Regions from separate parts of the Bradyrhizobium sp. CB1717 genome, predicted to be linked through region 3. Evidence: predicted binding sites of a transcription regulator. Region 3 holds the regulator's gene; each other region holds the start of a gene.
The links. The regulator LexA, encoded in region 3, represses DNA repair genes until DNA is damaged. The targets are predictions, from matches to a motif close to TGTTCNNNNTGTGTTCNG.
Positions count from the first base shown of each region.

Region 1 (6,883 bases), 2.4 Mb from region 3:
GGCGCTGATGCTGGGGGACCGCATCAATGCGTCCGGCCTCGAGATCGGGACGCTGGTGTCATCGACGCCGGCCGCCTTCCGCGTTCACGCCGGCCTCGCGGTGATCTTCCGCTACGGCGTCGTGGTGCTGATCGGCCTCTTGCCTTCGGAGGAGAAGGTGCTGATCGACAGCCTGAAGTCGCGCGTGATCGGCGAGTTCAGCCCCTACGAGGAGGAGATCGCGCAGGCGCAGTTGTGCAAGGATGAAAACAGCGAGGCGATCCAGCCGGGTGGGCCGATCTGCCTTTCCAAATTCTCCGACGACCGGCTGCTCCTGGTCGCGGACGCGCTCGCCAAGAGCACGTCGCTGGCCCGCGACGAGCGGCGGGTCGCCGCGGTGTTCGACGTGATCGAGCCGTTCGCACGCGAGCTCGCCGAGTACGGCCGCACGCCGCGCCGCCGCAAGGGCATTTTGCAACTGATCGGTAACGCGCTTCTCGTCCAGCAGCGCGTCGCCGGCCGCGTTGCGGTGGCCGAGAAGCCCGACGTGCTCTGGGAGAAGCCCGAGCTCGACCGGCTCTATGCCCGCCTCGAGGACGAGTACGAGCTGAAGGAGCGTCTCGACACGCTCGAGCGCAAGCTCACCGCCGTGTCGGAGACCGCCAATGCGCTCACCGACATCATCGACACCCAGCGCTCGCTTCGCCTCGAGATCGCGGTCGTGGTGCTGATCGTGATCGAGGTCGTGATCGGGTGCGTCCAGATCCTGTCGGGGACTCATTAGTTCGCCGGCCAGCGAGCCAGATGCGCGTTGCTGTGCCCTCTCCCCCTGTGAGAGGGCAGCACCGCAAGGAGATACAAACTCACTCGGGTGAGGGGTATCTCTCCGCATACTCATTTGCAAATGTGGCGCGGATAGAGACCCCTCATCCGGCGCTTCGGGCCACTTTCTCCCACAAGGGGGGAAGGGAAGAACGCATCTCATCTCGTTCGCAGTAGTACCGCGCAATGGCGCGCGATCATCAGCTCCTCATTCGTCGGCATGACGAACACGTCGACAGTACTATCGCTGCCGTTGATCCGCTCGCGCGCTTCGGCATTCGCCGATGCATCGATGCGCACACCGAGCCACCCAAGCCGCTCGCCGATCGCGCTGCGGATCTCCTTCGCATGCTCGCCGATGCCGCCGGTGAAGACGAGGCAGTCCAGCCCTTCGAGCGCGGTCGCCATCACCGCGATCGCCTGCGCCGCACGAAAGACGAAGAGATCGATCGCCTCGCGCGCCGCTGGCTCGCGGCTCGCGAGCAGCGTGCGCATGTCGGCGGAGAGGCCGGAGACGCCGAGCAGGCCGGATTGGTGATAGAGCAGGTGCTGGACCTCCTCGACCGACATCCCCTCGTGCTGTTGCAGATAGAGCAGCACGCCGGGATCGATGGTGCCGCAGCGCGTGCCCATCACGAGGCCGTCGAGCGGCGTCAGTCCCATCGTGGTGTCGGCGCTGCGGCCATCGCGCAACGCGCAGAGGCTCGCCCCGTTGCCGAGATGTGCGATGACGGTGCGCCTGGCCGCAAGCTCCGGCGCGATCTCGGCGATGCGCCCCGCGACATATTCGAAGGAGAGACCGTGAAAGCCGTAGCGCCTGACGCCGCACGCCTCGAAGCGCCTGGGAATGGCAAAACGACTCGCCGGCGGGGCGAGGCCGTGATGGAAGGCGGTGTCAAAGCAGGCGATCTGCGTCAGCGCGGGCCGGATCGCTCCGATGGTGCGGACCGGCGCGAGGCAGCGCGGCTGGTGCAGCGGAGCCAGTGGTGTCAGCGCCTCCAGCTTCGCGGTGACGTCGTCCGTCAGGACAGCCGGACCCGAATAGTCCGGACCGCCATGAACGATACGGTGACCGACCGCGCGCAAGCTGCCCTTTCCGAACCGGTCGTCGATGAAGGCGAGCACCTCCGCGAACAGATGACCGTCGTCGGTATCCGATGCGTCTCTCCGCGTCTCGAACAGGTCCTCGCCCGCAGGTCTCTTCACGACGAGCCGCGGCTTGTCCTCGTGCTCGTCGAGCTGGCCCTTGCACAGCAGGATGGGGTCGGCCGCCGCAATCTCGAACAGGCCGAACTTGATGCTCGACGATCCCGAATTGAGGACGAGGACCGCCTCCGGCGCCGGCATGACGTCACCCCGCCTTGCTGGGCCAGACCCAGTCGCGGACGTCAGGCATGTCCTCGCCGTGCTCGCGCACATAACGCGAATGCTCGATCAGCTTGTCGCGGAACTGTTGCTTCACCTGCGCGGCCCTGGTCGCCAGCCCCGGCACGCGTTCGATCGCCTCGATGGCGAGGTGATAGCGGTCGAGCTCGTTGAGCACGACCATGTCGAACGGCGTCGTCGTGGTGCCTTCCTCGGCGAAGCCGCGCACATGCAGGCCGGCATGGTTGGTGCGGTTATAAGTCAGCCGGTGGATCAGGTAGGGATAGCCGTGATAGGCGAAGATGACGGGCTTGTCGCGCGTGAACAGGCTGTCGAAGTCGCGGTCGGACAGGCCGTGCGGATGCTGCCCCCTGGGCTGCAGCGTCATGAGGTCGACGACGTTGACGACGCGGATCTTCAGTTCCGGCAGTGCCCTGCGCAGGAGATCGACGGCGGCGAGCGTCTCAAGCGTCGGCACGTCGCCGGCGCAGGCCATCACCACGTCGGGCTCGGTGTTCGTGTCCTCGTTGCCGGCCCAGGTCCAGATGCCGATGCCTGCATCGCAATGCGTCGCGGCCTCCTGCATCGACAGCCATTGCGGCGCCGGCTGCTTGCCGGCGACGATGACGTTGATGCGGTTGTAGGTGCGCAGGCAATGGTCGGCGATCCATAGCAGCGTGTTGGCATCCGGCGGAAAATAGATGCGGACGATGTCGGCCTTCTTGTTGGCGACGAGATCGACGAAGCCGGGATCCTGATGGCTGAAGCCGTTGTGGTCCTGGCGCCAGACATGCGAGGTCAAGAGGTAGTTCAGCGAGGCGATCGGCCGCCGCCACGGCAGATGACGCGTCACCTTCAGCCATTTGGCGTGCTGGTTGAACATGGAATCCACGATGTGGATGAAGGCCTCGTAGCAGGAGAAGAAGCCATGGCGTCCGGTCAGCAGGTAGCCCTCGAGCCAGCCCTGGCAGAGATGCTCGCTCAACACCTCCATCACGCGGCCGTCCTGGGCGAGATGCACGTCGTACGGTTCGGTCGGCTCCATCCAGACACGCTCGGTCGCGTCGAACACGGCATCCAGCCGGTTTGACGCGGTCTCGTCGGGACCCATGATGCGGAAGTTACGCTCTTGCGCGTTCAGGCGAATGACGTCGCGCAGGAATTTGCCGAGCTCGCGCGTCGCTTCTCCAACGACGCCGCCAGGCTGCGGCACGTCCACGGCAAAGCTGCGGAAGTCGGGCAGATTCAGCTCCTTCTTGAGGAGACCACCATTGGCGTGCGGATTGGCGCCCATGCGGCGGCTGCCTTCAGGGGCGAGCGCCTGCAGTTCGGGGGCGAGCGCGCCGCTCGCGTCGAACAGTTTGTCCGGCTCGTAGCTGCGCATCCAGTCTTCAAGGATCTTCAGATGCGCCGGATTCTCGCGGCAGCCCGCAACGGGTACCTGATGCGCGCGCCAGAAATCTTCGACCTTCTTGCCGTCGACCTCCTTCGGACCCGTCCATCCCTTCGGGCTGCGCAGCACGATCATCGGCCAGCGCGGCCGCTCGACCGTCTTGCGTCCGTCGCGAGCGTGTTGCTGGATCGAGCGGATGCTGGCGAATGCGACGTCGAGCGCATCCGCCATGGCCTGGTGCATCAATTTGGGATCGCCACCCTCGACGAACAGCGGCTCGTGGCCGAGGCCGCGGAACAGATCGCGGATCTCGCTGTCGGGCATCCGTCCGAGCACGGTCGGGCCCGCGATCTTGTAGCCGTTGAGATGCAGGATCGGCAGCACCGCGCCGTCATGGGCCGGGCTCAGGAACTTGTTGGAGTGCCAGGACGCCGCGAGCGGACCGGTTTCGGCTTCACCGTCCCCGACGACGCAGGCCACGACCAAATCAGGATTGTCGAACGCCGCGCCATAGGCGTGCACCAGCGCATAGCCGAGCTCGCCGCCCTCGTGGATCGAGCCGGGGGTCTCAGGCGCCGCGTGGCTCGGAATGCCGCCGGGGAAGGAGAACTGCCTGAACAGCTTGCGCAATCCGTCCGCATTGCGCGCGATGTCAGGATAGATCTCGCTGTAGCTGCCTTCGAGATAGGTGTTGGCGACCATGCCCGGACCGCCATGGCCGGGGCCGCAGACATAGAGAACGTTGAGATCGAGCGCGCGGATGACGCGGTTGAGATGGGCATAGATGAAGTTCAAGCCGGGTGTCGTGCCCCAATGGCCGAGCAGACGCGGCTTGATGTGCTCGGGCCGCAGGGGCTCGCGCAGCAGCGGGTTTTCGAGCAGGTAGATTTGCCCGACCGAGAGGTAGTTGGCAGCGCGCCAATAGCGATCGAGGAGATCGAGGTCGCCGCTCGCGGCGGCCGTTTTTTGTTGGATTGTCATGTTCCTGCCGACCTTCACAGAGCGATCGTCACCAACCCGGTTCCGGCGTGATCGATCCGTCGCTCATGAAACGGGATGGCCGCGACGCCGGTGTTGCGTGAGGTCAAAGGCGGGCGCGCGAATTTTGGGCAGCTCTACTGTGCATGGGGTTGTTTTCGGGTTTTTTGTTTATGTTCTTGATTTGTTCCTTTGGCGTGCTATCTTGGTTTCATGAGTCCAGCATCTTCTTCTGCTCTCAAGCACCCGCCGGTCACGGCGCCCTCCGAGCCGGCGGGTGCGCCTTCCGACTTTCCTGAACTGGCGGTCGCCATCGACCGCCAGCGCAGGCGAGGTCGGGGTGCCCAGTCCAACGCCAGCGGCCGCTATGAGGCCGAGGCGCGCGTCGCCTTCGACGACGGCTGGCAGAGCCTTGAGGATTTGCCGCCGTTCAAGACGACGGTGGCGGTGGACGCCTCACGCAAGGTGATCACCCGCAACGACTCCCCCGATATCGGCTTCGACCGCTCCATCAATCCCTATCGCGGCTGCGAGCATGGCTGTGTCTATTGCTTCGCGCGGCCGACCCATGCCTATCTCGGCCTGTCGCCGGGGCTCGACTTCGAGTCGAAACTGTTCGTGAAGCCCGAGGCGCCGGCGCTGCTGGAGAAGGAGCTCGCCGCCCCCGGCTACGAGCCGCGGATGATTGCGATCGGCACCAACACCGATCCCTATCAGCCGATCGAGCGCGAGCGCAAAATCATGCGCGGCATTCTGGAGGTGCTGGAGCGCACCGGGCATCCCGTCGGCATCGTCACCAAATCGGCGCTGGTCGTGCGCGACATCGACATTCTCCAGCGCATGGCCAAGCGCAACCTCGCCAAGGTCGCGATATCGGTGACCTCGCTCGATCCCAAGCTGGCGAGGACCATGGAGCCGCGCGCCTCGACGCCGCCGAAGCGGCTGGAGGCGCTGAAGCAGCTCTCGGAGGCCGGCATTCCCACCACCGTGATGGTCGCGCCTGTCATTCCCGCGCTGAACGATTCCGAGATCGAGCGCATCCTCGATGCCGCCGCTCATGCCGGCGTCAAGGAAGCCTCCTACGTGCTGCTGCGGTTGCCGCTGGAGGTGCGCGATCTCTTCCGCGAATGGCTGATGGCGAACTACCCGGACCGCTATCGCCACGTCTTCACACTGATCCGCGACATGCGCGGCGGCCGCGACTACGACGCGAAATGGGGCGAGCGGATGAAGGGCACCGGACCGATGGCCTGGACCATCGGCCGCCGCTTCGAGATCGCCTGCGACAGGCTCGCTCTCAACAAGCGCCGCTCCAAGCTGACCACGGATCACTTTGCGCGGCCGAAGCGGAACGGCGAGCAGCTCAGCCTGTTCTGACCGGGCAAGTTCTGATCGGGAAAGTGGAAGAGGCGTCCCATGAGCAAGGAAGTTCCGGCTCCGATCCCGCGACTCACCGTCATCACGCTCGGCGTCAGCGACATCCGCGCCAGTATCGCCTTCTACGACGCGCTCGGCTTTTCGCGCCGGCTGAGGGCGACCGGCGAGGCGGTCGCGTTCTACGACACCGGCGGTCCGGTGCTCGCGCTGTTTCGCTGGGACCTGCTCGCAGCGGACGCATCCCTGCCAGATGAGCCGAGACCAACGACCTTCCGCGGCACCACGCTCGCCTGGAACTGTCGCACGCGCGAGGAGGTCGATGCAGTCCTGTCTTTCGCCGTCAGCAAGGGCGCAAGGCTGCTGAGGCCTGCGTGCGAGACCGATTATGGCGGCTATCGCGGCTATTTCGCCGATCCCGATGGCCACGTCTGGGAGGCCGTGGTGGCGCCCGGCATCGAGGTCGGTGAGGACCGGCGGGTGCATCTGGCGGAGTAGGGCGGCCGACCTGAATAACGGGAATTATCCGGGGTTCCCGGTTGCGCCGGCGGGGCCGCTTGCGCACGATCCCGGCCATGATTCGAGACAAGTCCGCCAGGAAGCCGGCCAAGGGCGCGCCGAAAGAGGGTGCTGCGAAGCAGGCAGCGCCTGCCAAGGCCGCCAAGCTTACCGACGTCAAGGCTCCCGCCGGCAAGAAAGGCATCATCGCGATTGCGCCGCCAAGCTTTCGCCGCGAGCGCGCGCTGATCAAGCGTGGCGTCTGGCCGATCGCGGGCTGCGACGAGGCCGGTCGCGGGCCGCTGGCGGGACCCGTGGTGGCGGCCGCGGTGATTCTCGACCCCGACCGCATTCCGCGCGGCATCGATGATTCCAAGCGCCTGACCGCCGAGGAGCGCGAAAGACTGTTCGACAAGATCTGCGCCACTGCGCAGGTCTCGGTGGTCGTCGCCTCACGCGCCCGGATCGACCGCG
Region 1 covers NZ_CP121666.1:2,295,899-2,302,781, forward strand. Annotated here, with positions in the region: gene QA649_RS10895 (RMD1 family protein) at 1-763, shown strand, start outside; gene QA649_RS10900 (acetate/propionate family kinase) at 961-2,148, opposite strand; gene QA649_RS10905 (phosphoketolase family protein) at 2,153-4,540, opposite strand; gene QA649_RS10910 (PA0069 family radical SAM protein) at 4,751-5,914, shown strand; gene QA649_RS10915 (VOC family protein) at 5,954-6,409, shown strand; gene QA649_RS10920 (ribonuclease HII) at 6,487-6,883, shown strand, end outside.
Region 1: the regulator LexA is predicted to act here: its motif matches at 4,712-4,729, upstream of QA649_RS10910 (PA0069 family radical SAM protein).

Region 2 (6,883 bases), 2.0 Mb from region 3:
AAAGCGTTTTCCCGCCAGTATTTAGGCGGCGCGCGCGGATTTCCTCTGCAGGCTGGCGGCGATCTTCAGGTCTTCGACAAAGCGCTGATATTCCAGCACCTTGGCCTCCGGATCGGGCAGCCGCAGCAGATAGGACGGGTGCACCGTCACCAGCGCCTTGCGGCCATCGGGAAGGTCGATCAGCCGGCCGCGGTTCTTGCCGATAGGCGTGATCTTGCCGAACACGCTCTGCGCGGCGGTCGCGCCCATCGCGACGATGAGATCGGGCTGGATTGCCGAAACTTCCCGCTCATACCATTGCCGGCACGCCCGGATCTCCGGCGTATTCGGCTTCTGGTGCAGCCGGATCTTTCCGCGCGGCACGAATTTGAAGTGCTTCACGGCGTTGGTGACATAGACCTTCTTGCGGTCGACGCCGGCCTCCTCCAGCGCACGATCGAGCATCTGGCCGGCCGGGCCGACGAAGGGGTGGCCGGCGAGGTCTTCCTTGTCGCCGGGCTGCTCGCCGACCAGCATGATGTTGGCGTTCTTCGGGCCCTCGCCGAACACGGTCTGCGTCGCGTCCTTGTAGAGATGGCAGGCGCGGCAATGGGCGGCTTCCTCGCGGAGCGCTTCGAGATCGTCGGCAGTAGTCTTGCGTGTCATCGGAGCCTCCGGCCGCTTCTGAGGCTTGTGCGGATCGGTTGCGGCATTGGCGATCATGGCGCCGGTCATGCGCTCGGCGTCCTCGATCAAGGGCTTAATGATCGAAGCCTCGGGCAGGTTCCTCCAGTATTTCTTGGGCATCTCGGCCTGCATCGCCTTCACCTTGAGCCGGGCCGGATTGAAGATGCTGGCATAATAGGGGCGCCAGGTTTCCTCCAGCCGGTCTTCGCCGGGCGCTTCGCTCTTGCTGACACCTGATGTGAATGAGAGCGCGTGGCCATCCCAATGCGCGCAAAGATTTGGCGTCAGGATCGACCAGGGCATGTCGGCAAAGCGCTTGGCGAAGAACGGGGCTGCGAGCTCGACGATGTGATGCTCCGGTTCGAACCAGGCGACGTAATGTGCTGCGCGTTCACGGCCGATCTCGCGGAAGCGCACGAAGGCATGCATCTTGTGCTCGTCGCGATGGACGGCTCTTGCCATCGCCGTGACCTGCGCGACGTCAGGATCGGTGGCGACCTCGATGAGGTCGTGGTTGTCCTTCAGCCGGAACAGCACGCGATAGAGGATGGCAAAGCGTTGGGGATCGCGATGCAGGATCGCGGCCTTCGCCAGCTCGACGAATTTTGCCGATACGTTGAAGGTGCCGTCGTTCACCTCAAGGATCGGAGACGGCGCGGGCGGTGCAAACAACTCCGCTTCGCCGCCCCGCACGGCCCAGGTGATATCGCGCGGCTCCACATGATGAAGCACGAGCGTACGCGCGGCTTGGCGCCAGCCGTCGAAATCGGTTTCGGTGTCGAGGGTGATGTACTGCATCAGAAGCCAAATCCCAGTTGCGTTGCTTTCGGCTTGAACCGCTCGATCAGCCCGGCAGCGTCGAGCCGATGCGGTGACGGACGGTGATCGCTGAGGACGATGAAGGGCAGCGCCTTGGTGCGGGGCACATGCAGCCGCGCGAGATCGGCGAGGCGGATGGTGGTGGTGCGCCGTGCCGCGATGATACGCTCTACGGCCTTGGTGCCGAAGCCCGGCACGCGCAGCAGCTCCTCGCGGCTGGCGCGGTTGACGTCGAGCGGGAAGCGATCGCGATGGCGCAGCGCCCAGGCGAGTTTTGGATCGATGTCCAGCGGCAGCATGGCGCTGTCGTCGACGATCTCGCCGACGTCAAAACCGTAGAACCGCATCAGCCAGTCGGCCTGGTAGAGCCGGTGCTCGCGCAGCAGCGGTGGCTGCACCAGAGGCAGCGCGCGGCTCGCGTCGGGGATCGGGCTGAAGGCGGAGTAGTAGACGCGCCTCAATTTGTATGAGCTGTAGAGATTGGCGCTGGTGTGGAGAATGGTGTGATCGGAGGCGCTATCGGCACCGACGATCATCTGCGTGCTCTGTCCTGCCGGCGCGAAGCGCTGCGGTTTTGCCTTCGTCTTCGCGCTGCGATCTTCCTCGGCTTCGTCGAGCTTCAGCCGCAGCCGGCCCATGGTGCGGCGGATCGCGCGGACGTCCTTCTCGGGCGCGAATTGCTTAAGGCTCGTCTCCTGCGGCATCTCGATATTGATGGAGAGACGGTCGGCATATTTGCCGGCTTCCGCGATCAGGCCGTCGTCGGCCTCGGGAATGGTCTTGAGGTGGATATAGCCGCGGAAGTGATGCTCCTCGCGCAGCTTTCGCGCGACGCTGACCACCTGCTCCATGGTGTAGTCGGGACTGCGGATGATGCCGGAAGAGAGGAACAGGCCCTCGATGTAATTGCGCCGGTAGAAGTCGAGCGTCAGCTTGACCACCTCCTCGATGGTGAAGCGGGCGCGCGGCACGTTGGAGGAGGCGCGGTTGACGCAATAGAGGCAATCGTAATTGCAGGCGTTGGTCAGCAGCACCTTGAGCAAGGAGATGCAGCGTCCGTCCGGCGCGTAGGAATGGCAGATGCCCATGCCGGGCGCGGTCGAGCCCATGCCCTTGCCGTCGCTGGAATCCCGCTTCTCGGTGCCGCTGGAGGCGCAGGACGCGTCGTATTTGGCGGCATCCGCCAGAATCTCCAGCTTGCGTTGTACGTCCATCCTGGAATCCCTTTGATTCAGCTCATGAATCCCTGGCCCGCCAATTCGATTGACTCTTCGGCCGCCGTTAGCTTTATATTAGAACATATCATGAACAAATGAGCCAGCCGTTGGTTCTTCTTTTGAAGACCACGGCATCAAATTCCTGAGGAGCGGCGAGCATGAGCGGCGCCCGTAAAAGCGCGCTTGCGACCTTGCGCGGCCAGATCGAGCGCATCGAGACGGCGGAGGTCGTGCATCAGCAAGACCGCGTCGCGCTCGGCCACGGCGAAATCGATCGCGCGTTGAAGGGCGGGCTCGCGCGCGCGGCGATCCATGAGGTGTTTTGCGAAGGGCGCCAGGGCGCGGCCGCGACCGGCTTCGTCATGGGGCTTGCCGGGCGTGTCTCGGCGCGCCGGCCGCTGCTGTGGGTGCGGCAGGATTTTTCGGAGATTGAAACCGGCGCGCTGTCGATGAGCGGGCTATCCGAGCTCGGCCTCGATCCGCGCCGCGTGGTGATGGTGCGCGCCGCCGATGTCGAGAGCGCGCTGCGCACCTCGGCCGATGCGCTCGCCTGCGATGCGCTCGGCGCCGTCGTGCTCGAGCTCTGGGGCGATGTCAGGCAGTTCGATCTCGTGGCGAGCCGCAAGCTGACGCTGGCTGCGCAAGGCTCGGGCGTCACCGGTCTGATGCTGCGCATGGCCGCGCAGCCGCTGCCTTCGACCGCGGAGACGCGATGGATGCTGCGCGCGGCGCATTCGCCGCCGGGCTCAGCTTCAATGCCTGCGGCGCCTTGGAGCGCCTGGGGCGCGCCGCGCTTCGATGCCGAGCTCTTGCGCAATCGTCATGGCCCGTGCGGCCGGTGGATCATGGAATGGAATTGTGATGAGTGCCAGTTCAGTGAACCCTCGACGTATTCTCAGCCTGTGGCTGCCGCGCTTGCCCATCGACCGGATTCAGCGGTTCTTCAACAACGCCGGGCTGGGTAAGGCCAATCATGAGCCGAGCATTGTCGTCATCAAGGAGAACAATGCGCTGGTGATCCATGCGGTCGACGAAACCGCCGAGCGTCTCGGCCTGTACATCGGCCAGCCCCTGGCCAATGCGCGGGCGATGTGTCCGGATCTGAAAGTGTTCGACGCCGATGTCGTGGCCGATGCCAAGACGCTCAGCGACATCGCCGACTGGTGCGACCGCTTCACGCCGCTGGTGGCGCTCGATCCGCCGCACGGGCTGTTTCTCGATATCACCGGTTGCGCGCATCTGTTCGGCGGCGAGGCGGCCCTGTTGCAGACGCTGGTTCGCGCCCTCGCACGTCAGGGCTTTGCCGTCAGCGCGGCGATCGCCGGCACGTCGGTCTGCGCGCGCACGCTGACGCGGCAGGCGACAGGCACCATCGTGGCCGATGGCGGGGAGGCGGAGGCGATCAGTCCATTTCCAGTCTCAGCGCTCGGCGCGGGCGAGGCCATCGCCACCGGCCTGCGCCGCGCCGGGCTGAAGACCATCGGCGATGTCGCCTCGCGCAACCCCTCCGAGATCACGGCACGGTTCGGTGCGCGGTTTTCGACCCTGCTCGCGCATGCGCTGGGGCAGGGCGATGCGCCGATCAATCCGCGCAAGCCGCTGCCCGACTACATCGTCGAGAAGCGCTTTGCCGAGCCGATCGCGACCGACACGATGATTGCGATGACGCTGTCGCGGCTTGCGGACACGTTGATCGCGTCCATGGAGAAGCAGGGCAAGGGCGCGCGGCGGCTGGAAGCCGCCTTCTTCCGCACCGACGGCGTGGTGCGCGCGATCATGGTCGAGACCGGGCGTCCCGTGACGCGTAGCGCGGTGGTCGACCGCCTGTTCCGCGAGCGCCTCGATGCGCTCGCCGATCCGCTCGATCCCGGTTTCGGCTTCGACATGGTGCGGCTGTCGGCGAGCCGCACCGAGATCGTTGTGCAGGAGCAGCGCGACCTCGACGCCCATGTCCACGACAATGACGAGCTCGCCGCTTTGATCGACCGCATCGCCGCGCGCATCGGGGGAAAACGCGTCGTCGTGCACCTGCCGCAGGACACCCATATCCCCGAAAGCGCGGTGCTGGCCGCGCCTGCGCAGCATCATCTCACGTCTGCCATGCAGGCCGAATGGCCTGTTCGCACCGAGAGCGAGCCGCCGCTGCGCCCGTTGCGGTTGTTCGACAAGCCGGAGCCGATCAAGGTGCCGTTCGCGACCGTGCCTGATGGCCCGCCGCATCAATTCACCTGGCGCCGTGCGCTGCACGCGGTGGTGCGGGTGGAAGGGCCCGAGCGCATCGCCATGGAATGGTGGCGGCAGGACGGCAAGCAGCTGACGCGGGACTATTTCCGCATCGAGGATGCCGAGGGCCTGCGCTTCTGGATCTTTCGCGACGGTCTCTACGAGGGGGAGGTATTCGACGGCGACGGCAAGCCCGCGTCTCCCGGCTGGTATGTTCACGGTCTCTTCGCATGAATACGCCCGCCTATGCCGAGATCGGCATCACCACGAATTTCTCCTTCCTGCGCGGCGGCTCGGATCCGCGCGCCTATGTGCATCAGGCGAGCATTCTGGGCCTCCCCGCGATCGGCATTGCCGATCACAACACGCTCGCCGGTGTGGTGCGGGCCTACAAGGAACTCGACAATGACAAGGTGCTGCACAAGCCGAAGCTTTTGATCGGCGCCCGCATCGTCTTCATCGACGGTACGCCCGACATCCTGGTCTATCCGCGCGATCGTGCGGCCTATGGCCGGCTGTGTCAGCTCCTGACCCGGGGCAAGCGCGGCGACGACATCACGCGGATCGAGAAGGGCGAGTGTCATCTGAGGTTTGCCGATCTCCTGGAGTTTTCGCAAGGCCAGCTCCTGGTGTTGGCGCTGCCCCATCGTTTCGAGCCGGCGCAGGCTTTGGATATCCTCGCAAAACTTAAAGACACCCGCGCCGAGGGCGTGTGGCTGGCGGCGAGCCTGATCTATCGCGGTGACGACCGGCGGCGCCTCTCGCGGCTCGACGATCTGGCGGCCAAAGCAAAGGTGCCGCTGCTCGCGACCAACGAGGTGCTCTATCACGATCCCGGCCGCCGTCCGCTGCAGGACGTGCTGACCTGCATCCGGGAGAAGACCACGATCGAGGCGGTCGGGCGGAAGCTCGAGGCCAATGCCGAGCGATTTTTGAAAACGCCACGCGAGATGTCGCGGCTGTTCCGCGATTTTCCCGACGCCATCGCGGAGACCATGCGCTTTGCGAACGCAATCGACTTCTCGCTCGACCAGCTCAAATACCAGTACCCGGACGAGCCGGTGCCGCCGGGCAAGACCGCGCAAGGACATCTGGAGGATCTCACCTGGGCAGGCGTGCAAAAGTATTTCGGCGGCGAGATCGACGACAAGCTGCGCGCCACCCTGAGGAAAGAGCTCGCGCTCATCGCCGAGCTGAAATACGCGCACTATTTCCTCACCGTGCACGACATCGTCCACTACGCGCGCAGCCAGAACATCCTGTGCCAGGGGCGCGGCTCGGCGGCGAACTCAGCCGTCTGTTACGTGCTCGGCATCACCTCGGTCGACCCGACCAAGGTCGACCTGCTGTTCGAGCGCTTCATCTCCAAGGAGCGGCTGGAGCCGCCCGACATCGACGTCGATTTCGAGCATTCGCGGCGCGAGGAGGTGATGCAATATGTCTATCGCCGCTATGGCCGCCACCGCGCCGCGATCATCGCCACCGTCATCCACTACCGCCCGCGCAGTGCCATCCGCGACGTCGGCAAGGCGCTCGGCCTCACCGAGGACGTCACCGCCGCGCTCGCCGACACCGTCTGGGGCAGCTGGGGCAAGGGCCTCAACGACATGCAGGTCAGGCAGGCCGGGCTCGATCCGCAAAACCCGATGATCAACCTCGCGGTCGAGCTTGCGACCGAATTGATCGAATTCCCGCGCCATCTCTCCCAGCATGTCGGCGGTTATGTGCTGACCCAGGACCGGCTCGACACCTATGTGCCGATCGGCAATGCCGCGATGGACGACCGCACCTTCATCGAATGGGACAAGGACGACGTCGATGCGCTTCATATGATGAAGGTCGACGTGCTCGCACTGGGTATGCTGACCTGCATCAGGAAATGTTTCGACTTGATCGACCAGCACAAGGGCAAACGTTATGTGCTGGCGAGTGTCCCGCAGGATGACCCCAGGGTTTAC
Region 2 covers NZ_CP121666.1:6,756,081-6,762,963, reverse strand. Annotated here, with positions in the region: gene QA649_RS31665 (UdgX family uracil-DNA binding protein) at 22-1,464, opposite strand; gene QA649_RS31660 (putative DNA modification/repair radical SAM protein) at 1,464-2,699, opposite strand; gene QA649_RS31655 (DNA repair protein) at 2,861-3,667, shown strand; gene QA649_RS31650 (DNA polymerase Y family protein) at 3,564-5,159, shown strand; gene QA649_RS31645 (error-prone DNA polymerase) at 5,156-6,883, shown strand, end outside.
Region 2: the regulator LexA is predicted to act here: its motif matches at 2,779-2,796, upstream of QA649_RS31655 (DNA repair protein).

Region 3 (6,883 bases):
CAAGGGCCATCATCACTTCATCGACAAGGGCCTCGTCGCCGGTGTCGAAGGCAACAAGGTGCGCCTGTCGGCCAAGGCGGATGTCGCCGTGACGATGGAAGAGGAAAAGTAGGGCGCACCCTCTTCGTTCCCGATCTGTACCGCTATTCGTCCGCCCGCACGTTCCGGTAGCCTCTGAGCCAGTCGCGTATCGTAAGGTGCAGGAATGGCGGAGCCGGGCCGGCCGCAGCGTGTCTCGCAAGGGATCGCAGGAACCTGGCCGGCGGGGGGCTCCGCGTCCGCTGGCGGCCTTGCACCCGCAGGCTTCGACCTCTGGTCCGCGATCGCCGGGACATTGCGCCAATGGGCCAGCGCCGAGGCCGGCGCCGGCCGGCTGTTGCCGTGGGTCCCCGTCGCATTCGGCAGCGGCATCGGACTCTACTTTGCGGCCGACCACGAGCCGGTGCTGTGGGTCGTTGCCACAACGGCGATCGCGCTGCTGCTCGGCGCCGTCCTGGTGCGGCGGAGCCGGGTGTTTGCCCCTGCGATCATGATCGCGGCGGTGGCGGCCGGCTTTGCCGTCGCCACCTGGAAGACGGCGCGCATCGCGCACACCGTTCTGGCAAAGCCGCTCTATTCAGTGTCGTTGTCGGGCTTCGTCGAGACGCGCGACATCCGCGAGCGCACCGATCGCTTCGTGCTGCGCGTGACCGCGATGGAGGCGCAGCGCAGCGACATCAGGTTGGAGCGCGTGCGTCTGTCGGTGCGCAAGGGGACAGCGCCCGAGGTCGGCAGCTTCGTGCAGCTCAAGGCGCGGCTGATGCCGCCGATCTCGCCGGTGCGCCCCGGCAGCTACGATTTCTCGCGCGACATGTTCTTCCAGGGCATCGGTGCCTCCGGCTTCGTGATGGGCGCCATCACGGCCGCAGCGGCGCCGGATGCCGGCGGCTTGCGGCTGCGCTACGCCGCCTTCATGCAGGGCCTGCGCGATGCGATCGACGCGCGCATCCGTGCCGTGCTCGAAGGCGACAACCGCGCGATCGCGACTGCGCTCTTGACCGGCCGGCGCGATGCCATCACTGCGCCCGTCAATGACGCGATGTTCGTCTCGGGGCTCGGCCACGTGCTGTCGATCTCCGGCTATCACATGGCGGTGGTTGCCGGCGTCGTGTTCTTCGCGGTGCGCGCGCTGCTGGCCTTGATCCCGGGACTGGCAGTCGGCTTCCCCATCAAGAAATGGTCGGCGGCCGCGGCGCTGGTTGCCGCCGCGTTTTATCTTCTGCTCTCGGGCGCGGAGGTCGCGACGCAACGCTCGTTCTTCATGACCGCGGTGGTGCTGATCGCCGTCATGGTTGATCGCCGCGCCATCACCTTCCGCACGCTGGCCGTGGCCGCGCTGATCGTGCTCGCGGTGGCGCCGGAAGCGCTGGTTCACCCCAGTTTCCAGATGTCATTTGCGGCAACGCTCGGGCTGGTGGCGCTGGTGCAGATCGGCATGCCGAACCTGTATGCATCGCCCGACCATTCCGCGACCGCACGCATCGCGATGTGGGGCGGCCGCGAGATCGCGATGCTGTTCCTGGCCTCGCTGATCGCGGGGCTTGCGACCACGCCCTATGCGGCCTTCCACTTCCATCGCGTAACGCCCTACGGGGTGCTCGCCAATCTCGGCGCGATGCCGGTGGTATCGGCGCTGGTGATGCCGGCGGGGCTGTTGGGCCTGCTCGCTGCTCCCTTCGGGCTCGATGGCGTGTTCTGGTGGCTGATGGGCATCGGCATCGACTGGATGGTCGCGGTGTCGCGCTGGGTGGCGGCACTGCCCGGCGCGGTCGGCCGCATCCCGGCGTTCGGCATCGCGCCGCTGATCGCGGCCAGTCTCGGCATCATTGTCATGGGCCTGTTGCGTACGCCGTTGCGCTGGTCAGGCGGGCTGGTGCTGCTGGCTGCGATCCTCTGGGGCCTGTCGGCGCGGCCGCCGGACATCCTGATCGCGGGGGACGGGCAGAACGTCGCGGTGCGCGGCAGGGACGGGCACTTCCACATGATCCGGGCGAACAAGGATGGCTTTCTGCTGAAGGAGTGGCTGGCTGCCGACGCCGATCCGCGCGATGCCGCGAATGGTACGCTGGCCGACGGCGTGTCGTGCGACGAGGCCGGCTGCGTGACGCCGCTTGCCGATGGGCGGCTGGTCGCGCTGGCCTTGCGCGTCGACGCGCTGGCGGACGACTGCAGCCGCGCCGCGCTGGTGGTGACGGCCCGGCCCGCTGCGCCGGATTGCGCGGCGATGGTGGTAGACCGGCAGCGCCTTGCCGCGCAGGGCGCATTGGCGCTGACACGGCGGGGCGACGGCTTTGCGGTGCAGACGGTCAAAGCAAGAGGCGCAGACCGCCCGTGGGCGCCGGCGACTGCCGGCGAGGGTGATTTCGGTGCGAGCCTTGCGCCGCCCGCGGCGGCGCCTCGTACCCGGGATGCGACACCGTCCGAGGCGGACATGCAGGCTGAGGATTGAGGAGGCGGGCTACAGGTACCAGGCCAGCACGGCCTCGAGCCCGGCGGTCCCGATCACCGGCAAGGCAACCATCTGGCTTAGCCCGGACGTACGGGCTTCGGCTGCAGCGATCGATTTGTCATGCGCGAGATCATCGTTGAGCGCAGGCATCCCGGTGGCCCAGGCGCCGCCGATGCTGCCGTCGCCCCTGGTGATTGACTTGTCCGCATAGAGCGCGACCAGATCGGTCTGGGCGCTGCAATCCCCGGCGCGGAAGACCAGTGCTGAGCGGGTCTCATCTGGCATCCAGATCTCGAAGCGCCGCGCAATCGGCGTGGCCTGCGCGGACAGGAAGGTGAGCACCCAGGTCTGGTCGGTGCCGGTACGGTAGGGCACGCCGACGCCGAGATTGATCCCGACCTCGGCGGCGTCTTCCCAGCGCAGAAAGCTCTTGGCGTTGTGCAGGTCCTTGATGATCAGCGGCAGGCCGGCCTTCCAGGTGCGTCCGGGCAGGCCGAAGCCGCGCGGAAAGCGGGTGTGCCGCGAGTTGAACTCGAACATGTCGGCGGTGCCATAGTAGCCGTCGACTAGTCCCATCTCGTGGGAGGTATCGGGATCATTGTGCCAGAGCTCGATCGCGCCGACATGCGCGTCGTCATCGCCGCAAAACAGGACCATCACGGCTTGCAGGAATTCGCCTGAAAATACCGGCACGGCCACGCCGCAAGTCAGGCCCGCGGCGAGGGCCTGGTCGGTCCGTTTGAAATAGGAGTTGGCGAATTTGGTGAGGATGACGGGATGGCCGGAAGCCCAGGCCCTGCCCGGAAGCCCCTCATCCCGACCGAAGCGCAGCTCTTCACTTGCGGCCTTGAACGCGGACAGCCCTTCGCCGTAGAGGCCGCCGCCGAATTCCAGCCGCATGCGCGTCCGGTCGGGCACCCAGAGTTCAACGACGCGAATGAAGGTTTTCATCGAACGTGTCCGCCGCCTCAAGCCTTTTGGCAGCATCGGCCATTTGCCCGCGGAACGGACGTTCAAAATTCAGGCAGGGCAGCGCAAACTTCGTGCGACGGAGAAGAGCGGCGGTGACCTGGCGAAGGTATTTTCGAAGATGCAAACCACACCACGTCGCCGGCCACGGCCGGCGATGGCGATTTCAATCATGGCCCGACCCGCGAGCCGGGGCAGCTACGATCAGCCGATCGGCAGGCGTGTGATCGTCGGCCTGTCGGCGATGGTCTGCGGCTTGTGCTCGCGCTCGCCGAGTGGCTGGGTCACCGGCAATTGCAGCACGGTTGCGCGCTGGCCTTCGACGAGCTGAGTCACCAGCACGTATTTGCCGTCGGGAAATTCGATCGCATCGTGATGGCGATCTGGAATGTGCGGGTCGATCTTGCCGAACTTGCCGACGCGCGAGTTGATGGTGCGCGTCCAGATCCAGCGATTGTCGTAACGGACGTTGTCGGCGAAGGCGAGCTCCGTTCCCGGCAGCAGGCATACCGCGACGGACATGTCGGCTTCGGAGGCGAAGCCGCGTGTGGAAGTGCCGCGGAAGGTTGTCGTGACGATCGTCTCGCCGACTTCGGCAGGACGCGTCGCGACGGCGTGCAGGCTGTAGTCACACATCGGGGTGCTCCTCATTCGAAGATAGCGACCCGCGCCTCTTGTCGAGGCGCACGCCTCTATCAGAGTGGAAGCATACAACGGTCTGCTTGGTTGTGGGCAAATCTGCGGCTTGGATCCGCACGCCGCCATCACAATATCTTTTTCAGATGCACGAGGAACAAAGCCCGGTCCCGTGCATTCGGCGTGCTTCTTCGTCAACGGCCAGCAGGTGCCGACCAGCCCGAATACGGCCAGGCCGGTTGCGACGGCAGTGCAACGGCGTCGCGTGCGCTGCGGAATTGCTCGCGCGTCGTCGCTGGCGTCGTCTTGCGGACATGATGCGATCGTGCGGCGACAGCCGGTGATACTGAGGTTACGATCAGCGCCATCGTGACAGTGCTCAAGACGATCTCGCGCATGGTTGTCTCCTCGGTTTCTCAAAGGCCCGTAAAGCGATGCGTGCTTTGCGCGGCGTGCCGAGGATCTAGCGCGGGGGAAGTGGCCGGATAATCTGTGCAGAACCAGAAAGACTATCCAGCCGGAGCGGACAATTGTCCGCTCCAATCGTTCAGGCGCGGTCGCCAACTGGCGCCGCAGGATGCACCTAAAGCGCGATGAGATTGGGATGAATCGTCATCGCGCTTTAGGTTATTGTTTGAGCATGATCTTTTCGGAAAACCGCTGTGCACTTTTCCGGATCATGCTTCAGTACTTCCGGTACAGGCCGATCAGCTTGCCCTGAATCTTCACCCGGTTGGGCGGCAGGATGCGGACCTCGTAGGCGGCGTTGGCGGGCTCGAGCGCGATCGATGCGCCGCGGCGGCGGAAGCGCTTCAGCGTTGCTTCCTCGTCGTCGATCAGCGCCACCACGATGTCACCGGTGTCGGCGCTCTCGTTGCGCTGGATCAGCGCCATGTCGCCGTCGAGGATACCGGCTTCCACCATCGAATCGCCGCGCACCTCGAGCGCGTAGTGCTCGCCGGAGCCGAGCATGTCGGGCGGTACGCTGATGGTGTGGCTGCGGGTCTGCAGCGCCTCGATCGGCGTGCCGGCCGCGATGCGGCCCATGACGGGCACGGCGACGGGACGCTCACCCTCGTCAGCCGGCGGGCTGGAGGTCGTGCGCACCTTGCCGAGATTGCCTTCGATGACGCTCGGCGTGAAACCGCGGCGGTTGCCGGCAGCCGCCTGGAGCTCGGGCAGCTTGATGACCTCGATCGCGCGGGCGCGGTTGGGCAGGCGGCGGATGAAGCCGCGCTCCTCGAGCGCGGTGATCAGGCGATGGATGCCCGATTTCGAGCGCAGATCGAGCGCGTCCTTCATCTCGTCGAAGGATGGCGGCACGCCGCTTTCCTTCAGTCGCTCGCTGATGAACCGCAGGAGCTCGTATTGTTTGCGCGTTAACATCTCGACCAAAATCCCCCGGTTGATGTCGTTCGATTCCGAGACGCTCAGTTCAGCGATAAGCCGCTGCATGCTCGAAACAAATCATGAACGGACACTATATGTTCGATACATGTTCCGCAACTGCTTAATTTACCGTGAACGCGACAAAGTTCGCGGAACGCGTGTGGTGATAGCGTTCATACGGGCAGCAGCAGCACCTCGCATTGCGTGCCGGCTTCGGCCTTGGGCGCGAACGGCGCGCGCACGAGAAGTGCCTGTGCTGCAGCGAGATTCGCAAGCAGCGAGGAATCCTGATGATTGACCGGAAGGGCGATCAGCGTGCCGTCGTCGCGCCGCTCCAGGCGCGTGCGAAGATAATCCTCGCGCTGGTCGTTGGCATTGAGGTCGCGGCCGAGCACGGCGCGCTCGCGGCGATGATGAATCACGGTGCGGCCCGACAGCGCGCGAATCAACGGCACCATGAACAGGAAAGCGCAGACGTAGGATGACACGGGATTGCCGGGCAGGCCGATGACGCGCATCGCGTCGAGCCGGCCGTGCATCATCGGCTTGCCCGGCCGCATCGCGATCTTCCAGAACGACATCGCGATGCCCTCGGCCTTGAGCGCCTGCTGGACCAGATCGTGGTCGCCGACCGAGGCGCCGCCGGTCGTGATCAGGATGTCGGCGCCGCTCTCGCGGGCCCGGCGGATCCCGGCGGTGGTGGCCTCCAGCGTATCGGCGGCAACCCCGAGATCGACGGTATCGGCGCCCTCCTGGCGGGCGAGTGCGTGGAGGGCGTAGCCGTTGGAGTAGACGATCTGGCCGGGGCCGGGCGTTGCGCCGGGCATCACCAGCTCGTCGCCGGTGGCAAGGATCGCGACCTTCGGACGGCGTTGCACGGGCAAATGCGGATGATTCATCCCGGCGGCGAGTGCGAGATCGCGCTCGGTGAGCCGGGTTCCCTTGCGCAGCAGCACGTCGCCCTCGGCAAAGTCGATCCCGGCGCGCCGGATGTGCCGTCCGGGAATCGCTGCTTCCTTGATCGTGATGCGCTTGCCGTCCGCGGCCGTATCCTCCTGGATCACGATCGCATCCGCGCCGGCGGGAACGACGCCGCCAGTGAATATGCGGACCGCTTCGCCGGCGCCGACCAACCCGGCAAACGGCCGCCCCGCCGCGACCTCGCCGATCACCGTCAGTTGGGAATCGATCGTCGCCGCATCGGCCGCGCGCACGGCATAGCCATCCATTGCCGACATCGCCTCCGGCGGCTGCGTCCGCCGCGCCGCGATGTCGCGCGCGAGCACGCGGTGAAAGGCTTGGGCGAGGGAGACCGTCTCCTCAGGCAGCGGCTCCGCGCCGGCAAGCACTGCGGCAAGCGCATCGGATACCGGCATCAAGGCCACGGGTGAAAACTCCTGC
Region 3 covers NZ_CP121666.1:4,723,214-4,730,096, forward strand. Annotated here, with positions in the region: gene QA649_RS22505 (DUF2171 domain-containing protein) at 1-112, shown strand, start outside; gene QA649_RS22510 (ComEC/Rec2 family competence protein) at 206-2,488, shown strand; gene QA649_RS22515 (GAF domain-containing protein) at 2,498-3,439, opposite strand; gene QA649_RS22520 (hypothetical protein) at 3,662-4,093, opposite strand; gene QA649_RS22525 (hypothetical protein) at 4,288-4,491, opposite strand; gene lexA (transcriptional repressor LexA) at 4,778-5,479, opposite strand; gene glp (gephyrin-like molybdotransferase Glp) at 5,656-6,867, opposite strand.